3 regions of the Mesorhizobium sp. WSM1293 genome follow, and region 2 is predicted to be linked to each of the others. Evidence: riboswitches for the same ligand, from Rfam matches in the RefSeq annotation. Region 2 holds a riboswitch; each other region holds the start of a gene.
What was found. Region 2 has a riboswitch for cobalamin ahead of M729_RS0105465 (aromatic ring-hydroxylating dioxygenase subunit alpha). Riboswitches for the same ligand answer to the same signal wherever they lie in the genome.
Positions count from the first base shown of each region.

Region 1: another riboswitch for cobalamin. It lies ahead of M729_RS0124950 (ABC transporter ATP-binding protein); the one in region 2 lies ahead of M729_RS0105465 (aromatic ring-hydroxylating dioxygenase subunit alpha).
Region 3: another riboswitch for cobalamin. It lies ahead of bluB (5,6-dimethylbenzimidazole synthase); the one in region 2 lies ahead of M729_RS0105465 (aromatic ring-hydroxylating dioxygenase subunit alpha).

Region 1 is NZ_AZUV01000025.1:6,789-9,018, reverse strand. Features, by position in the region: gene M729_RS0124950 (ABC transporter ATP-binding protein) at 23-811, opposite strand; cobalamin riboswitch at 976-1,183, opposite strand; gene M729_RS0124945 (AraC family transcriptional regulator) at 1,419-2,230, shown strand, end outside.
Region 2 is NZ_AZUV01000004.1:1,024-3,253, reverse strand. Features, by position in the region: gene M729_RS0105470 (hybrid-cluster NAD(P)-dependent oxidoreductase) at 1-117, opposite strand, end outside; gene M729_RS0105465 (aromatic ring-hydroxylating dioxygenase subunit alpha) at 143-1,390, opposite strand; cobalamin riboswitch at 1,505-1,707, opposite strand; gene M729_RS0105460 (DUF680 domain-containing protein) at 2,218-2,230, shown strand, end outside.
Region 3 is NZ_KI911320.1:141,005-143,234, reverse strand. Features, by position in the region: gene M729_RS0133285 (hypothetical protein) at 1-297, shown strand, start outside; partial or broken gene bluB (5,6-dimethylbenzimidazole synthase) at 420-1,037, opposite strand; cobalamin riboswitch at 1,148-1,328, opposite strand; gene M729_RS0133275 (histone deacetylase family protein) at 1,451-2,230, shown strand, end outside.

The DNA.
Region 1 (2,230 bases), on a different contig from region 2:
GTCGACTATGGAACGGCTTCAATCACGACGGCGGCGCGGCACGGTTCGGAACCTCGAACACCGTCAACTCTCGATCCTCGGTCGGATGGCGCAGGCGCAGCACATCGATGCCGAAAATCTCGCGGATCAGCTGTTGGGCCAGCGCTTCGCGCGGTGCGGCGAGCGCTTGCAGGCGGGCATGATTCATCACCGCAACCCTGGTGGCGAAGGGTGCTACCAGCGCCAGATCGTGCAGCACCGCGATCACCGTCATCTCGAAGCCTGCCACGAGGTCGAGCAGTTCGCCGCGGGCGCGCGGGTCCAGATGGTTGGTCGGTTCGTCGAGGAACAGGATTTTGGGCTGCTGGGCGATGGCGCGCGCCAGTTGGGCGCGCTGGCGCTCGCCGCCCGACAGCGAGCCGACGGTGCGGCCAAGCAGCGGCAGCAGGCCGGTCCGGCGCAGCGCATTGACGACAATGTCGCGTTCCTCGCTCCTGCGCCTCAGTCCGGCGTGCGGGACCCGGCCAAGCTCGACATAATCGATCACCGCCAGCCGCGGATCGGGCTGGTCGGTCTGGCCGACAACGGCGATATGCAACGCCCGCTCGGCGGCCGAAATCCTGTCCAGCCCGCGTCCGCCAAGCTTCACCTCGCCGGAACTTGGCCGCAGCATGCCCGACAGCATGCGCAGCAGCGTCGTCTTGCCGGCGCCGTTGGGACCGATGATGGCAAGGCGATCGCCAGCGGCCACCGAGAAGCTGACCGCCTGGACCAGATTCCGCCCATTCGCCATGGCACAGAGGTCATGGGCTTCGAGAAGCGCTGCGCTCATCGGCTGCAGCCCGCCGGATTGCGGGGACGGCAAAGCGTGCGCATGGTGATGCGATGATCGATGGAGCCGTCCAACTTTCCGTCACTTTCCAAAACTGGCGACGGAAGGAAGCTGGCGAACCGGCCGACAAGGCCGGGATTCGCGTTTCCTCCCGGCACACCCCGTCCGGTCAACTCAGTGATGGCAGGTCTCCTGGCTCGCGGGTCGTTGCGCCATCCTGCCTTCCCAGCCTTGCCGGCCAGTGGCATTCACGGATTTTGCTCGCCGCTTACAGTTGCGGGGGCAGCCACGGCCTCGACCTGAACAGGCCTCACCGTGTTCCCTTTTCACCCCTCGCCTTTCGGCTCGGGGACCATCACCACTTCAGCGTAGATTTCCACCAAACGCTTCGCAATGGATTTCTCGGACGAAGTGGTGGGCCAGCTAAGGGAAACAGGCATTGCACGCTCATTTTATGTAATAACATAACATTCTTAGGAGATGACGCGGCCCGCTGTCAAGCGAAAGCCCATGGGATCGGCGCAGATTGCACGGAATGCGCAATTTCGATCAAACTGGCCGCGCCAGGAAACGCCAAGATGATCCGGCCAATGCGAAAAGGAGCCCCATGAACCCGACCGAGAAAGCGCTGTGGTTCGTCGAGAGCCATCTGCCGGAGGCGATCTCGCTTGACGATGTCGCGCAAAGCAGCGGCGTGTCGCGTTTTCATGTGACGCGCGCCTTCGGCGCCGCAACCGGCCGCTCGGTGATGGGTTACATGCGCTCACGCCGGCTGACCGAGGCGGCGCGCAAGCTGGCCGGCGGAGCGCCCGACATCCTCGTCGTCGCGCTCGACGCCGGCTACAACTCGCATGAGGCGTTCACCCGTGCCTTCCGCGATCAGTTCGGCACCACGCCGGAACTGGTGCGCGCGCAAGGCTCGACCAACAACCTCGACCTCGTGGAGCCGATCCTGATGGACCAGTCCCTCCTCACCAATCTCGAACCACCGCGCTTCGAGACCAGCCGGCCGTTCCTGATCGCCGGCCTCGGCGAACGCTACAGCTGTGAAACCAGCGCCGGGATTCCGATGCAGTGGCAGCGTTTTGCACCCTTTATCGGCAACATCCCCGGCGAGATCTCAGGCGTTTTCTACGGCGTGTGCCTTAATGGCGACGACGCGGGCAATTTCGACTATGTCGTCGGCGTCGAAGTGTCCGGCTTTGCGGATCTGCCGAAGGACTTCTATCGGGTGCGGGTGCCGGCGCAGAAATATGCGGTGTTCTCGCACCGCGAGCACATCTCATCCATCCGCCGGACGATCAACACGATCTGGAACAGCTGGCTGCCCGCCTCCGGTCACGAAATCGCGGATGCACCGGAATTCGAGCGCTATGGACCGGAGTTCGATGCCCACAGCGGCAATGGCGGCCTGGAGAT
Region 2 (2,230 bases):
GGTGAAGGTCTTCACGTCAGGCGCTTCGTCGCTGACGCCGATCACTTCCAGCACCTGCAGCCTGTCGTTCCAGGGCGTCATCTGGTCGAGATGGCGATAGAGGCCAAGGTCCGTCATCGCATTCATCCTCTTGTCCCCTGGGCTAGGCGACGCTGCGCAGGGCCGGCCGGCCGCCTTCGGCAAGGCGCGGCCCGATGAACGACGCGTACCACTCGACGAACTGGATCACGCCGCCCTCATGCAGCTCCGAATAGGGGCCTGGTTCATAGGCCGGCGACAGGATGCCGAAGGCGTTTTCCTCGACGATGCGGCGGTCCTGGTCGTTGGTCTCGGTCCAGACATGGGTGAGCTCAGCGAGGTCGTAGTCGACGCCTTCGACCGCATCCTTGTGGACGAGCCATTTCGTGGTCACCGCGGTTTCCGTGGCACTGATCGGCAGCACGCGGAAGGTAACGGCGTGGTCGCCGAGGATATGGTTCCAGGTCGTCGGATAGTGATAGAGCAGCAAGGAGCCGATGCGGTCGGTTGAAACGCTGTCGGACAGGTTCTTCTGGACCGCCCGTTTTCCCGTCATGGTGTAGCTGACGGCATCGCGCAGCAGCGGCGCGCGGGTGGCGCGGTACTGCCCTGCCGGATCGATGCGGAATTTGCTCGGCAAGCCTGATGCCTCGCATCTGGCCCAGTGTGCGACCATTTCAGGGTCGCTGTCGGCGCCATGGACGCCGGTTACGGTTGGAGCCTCGGGGAAGGTCTTGCACAACTCGGGATGATTGGCGGCGCAGTGGTAGCACTCGCGGTTGTTTTCCCAGACCAGCTTCCAGTTGCCCTTCTCGACGATCGTGCTCTCGAAGGCGATCTTTGCTTCACGCAGCCGGTGCGGCAAAAGATAGGGTTCGATCATCGCCCGCATCGGCGCGAAATCTGCCGGTTCCTTGGCCAGGCAGATGAAGATGTAGCCGCCGACGCTCTCGCAGGCGACCGGCTTCAGGCCGAAATCACTCTTGTCGAAACCGTCGGCCATCTGGCGGGCAAACAGCAGGCGGCCGTCCAGCTCGTAGGTCCACTGATGATACGGGCAGACGAGCTTTGCCGCGGTACCCTTCTCCGTGTTGCACACGCGGCTGCCGCGATGGCGGCAGGAATTGTGGAAGGCGTTGATCTTGCCGTGCTGGTCGCGGACAAGGACGACCGGATAGTCGCCGACCTGCACGGTGATGTAGCTGCCCGGCTTAGGCAGTTCGCAATCATGGCCGATGAACAGCCAGTCGCGATACCAGATCAGCTCCATGTCGAGCTTGAAGTAGTCTGGATCGGTGTAGAAGGGCTGCTCCAGCGAAAAGCCTTGCCGGCGCCCCTTCAGGAGCCTCAGCATGTCGTTGCGGATATCCATGTCCTGTCCTCGTTTCTAAGGACTGAACTGGTGGTGATGGAGGAAGGATTGAAACACAGGCCGGCTGTGTGCCGGACATGCGCTATCCACCTCTTGACCGCCCACCGCGATCAGTCGAGTCTAAAAATCTCGGGCTGGTTTCCGGGCTCTGGAGTTGTCCTTGCGGACCATCGCGACACCTTCCCAGGCGGTTGCCCAGTGGTCTCCCGTTGCGACTTGAACTCCACCACCGTTGCGGGGGCAGCGCCGGATTCTGACCGGCTTCCCAATTCTCCGCCTCGTCGTCACGAAGCGGCACCTGAGATGGTATGATCTAACCACGATCGCGGGCGCGCCGTCGGCATGAAAACGACATCGTATCCATGCGGCGCGACACGGCATGCGAAACGCTACTGCAGCTCGTCGCGGGCCGAGATCCCACCTCCCGGGCGGCCATTTGCCGGCTGCGATCTTCCCGAATCCGACCCTTCGCGGGGGTCAAAAAAGGTTAACGGTTTCGAAAAGTGACTATTAGCTTGCCCTAAAATCGAACCGAACGGTTCGTTTCTGTTGACGGTGCGTGCAGGACGGTGTGAACGCTGGGCCTCTGAAACAGTCAGTGATCAATCAAGTGTCTACACCTAACACACTGATATGAAGAAGAAAAATGCATCCCTAGATTCCGTTGGCACAATTTCAAGGTGTGGATTCATGGTCCACACGGAACAACTTCGTGATTGGAAAAGACGACCTTGCCCTCCCACATCGGGGCTGTCCGAACGACGCGATTTCATTTCCAAGACACGCCGCTAGACGGACGGAAAAAAGACGATACTGGAGTACCAAAAATGAAAAAGATCA
Region 3 (2,230 bases), on a different contig from region 2:
TTTCTGATGATGCTGGCGCCTGCCGGCGCCATTCTGTTCCTGATGCCCGGCCAGCTCGCCGGCTGGGCCTTCGTGCTCGCCATCGTCTTCGCCTGGGCGTTCAAGGCGGCCTTCATCGAGCCTTTCGCCATCGCTTGCCTGATGCAGGTCTATTTCAAGACCATCGCGGGCCAGATGCCGGATCCGGCCTGGGACGCCCGGTTGGCCGAGGCGTCGTCGAAGTTCAGGGAGCTCAAGGACAAGGCGCTCGCCTCCTTCGGCGGTTCGCGCTGGGGTACGGCCGGCGCCACACCCTGATCGGCCGGGCAGGTGGTGTCTGGTGAGGCAGAAACGGTGTTGAGGCGCGCCACGGTGGACTTCAGCTGTGTCTCGCCTTGCCCGGAAAACGTCTCGCTCATGATCAGTTCCGGCAGCGGCAGCCGCCGTCCCCAACCATGCGTTTCAAGGTCCGGTTTGGAAGCGAACTCGGAAACACGGCCGACGCAGAGATAGGCGATTGGCGTTACGTGATCCGGAATGGCCAACAGCCGCTTCAGCGCCTCAGCCTCGATGATGCTCACCCAGCCGACGCCAACGCCCTCGGCACGCGCGGCCAGCCACAAATTCTGCACTGCGCAGACGGTGCTGTAGAGATCCATCTCCGGATTGTGCCAGCGTCCCAGCGGCGAACCTTTCGAGCGCTGCCGGTCGCAAGTGATGCAGATGTTGAGCGCGCTTTCGCAGATGCCTTCCAGCTTGAGCTTGCGGTACAGCGCCTGTTTTTCCGCCTCGATCGCCGGCAGTTCCTGCTCGCGCGCGGCCAGGAACAGGTCGCGCACCTCCGCCCGTCGTCCGGCATCGCGAATGACAATGAAATTCCATGGCTGCATGAAGCCGACCGATGGCGCGTGATGGGCGGCAAGCAGCAGCCGCGCCAGCACGTCGTCATCGATCGCGGTGGGCAGGAAATGGCTGCGCACGTCGCGCCGCGTGAACATGGCGCGATAGACCGCATCGCGCGCATTCTGGTCAAATCCATCGTCAATGGCAGCGGTCATATGTTCCGGCATCGCTTGTCCCCTTGCGATTGCAGATTCAAAACGGTCAGAGCGTACGTTGTGCGTCCAAATGGACGCACGTCGCTCTGATGTCATCCGCCTGACCATGCGGATGACGATGCCTGCCAGGCCGGTCTTCTGGCTTGGGATCAACCCGCGTCCGGTGCCTTCCCGTCATCGACAGTGGCATTTACCGGCGCGGTCCCCCTCACAGCGTTGGGCACGCCACGGAATTCAACCGTGTTCCCGATTCTCCCGCTTGCGGCGGGCACCAGGCAGTACCCAGGGACCTTACGCCGAAGCGCCGGCGAGGCCAATGCCCGCGGCGACGCGAATGGACGCAGGCGCGATTTTCCCCAGTCATCGGCCGCCCGTGCATGGCCTTTGTCGATCCGGGTCACTAGATTAGGACGATGACCACCCGTCTCTACACGCATCCGATCTTCCTCGAGCATCTCACGCCGCCCGGACATCCCGAGCGGCCCGACCGCCTGCGTGCCATCGAGCGCGTGCTCGATGAGGAAGCCTTTGCCGGGCTCGATCGTATCCAGGCGCCGGAAGGCGACGAGGCCACCATCCTCTACGCGCATCCTGCCGATTTCGTCGCCCGCGTGCGCGCCGCCATTCCCGACGAGGGGATTACCCGCATCGATGCCGACACCACTGCCAGTCCGAAGAGCTGGCAAGCGGCGATCACCGCGATCGGCGCCGCCAACGCCGCCGTCGATGATGTCTTTTCGGGCCGCGCCGACAACGTCTTCGTCGCCGCCCGGCCGCCCGGCCATCATGCCGAAAAGACCACGGCCATGGGCTTCTGCCTGTTCAACACGGCGGCGATCGCGGCGCGTTATGCGCAGAAGAAACACGGTGTCGAGCGCGTTGCCATCGTCGACTGGGACGTGCATCACGGCAATGGCACGCAGGATATTTTCTGGGACGATCCCTCGGTGCTCTATTGCTCGACACACCAGATGCCGCTTTATCCCGGCACCGGAGCGAAGACCGAAACGGGCGCCGGCAACATCGTCAACGCACCGCTGGCGCCGCAGACCGGCAGCGAGGTGTTTCGCGATGCCTTCCTGTCGCGCGTCCTGCCCGCGCTCGACAATTTCGCGCCCGACCTGATCATCATTTCGGCTGGGTTCGACGCGCACCATCGCGATCCGCTGGCCGAGATCAATCTGACCGAGGAT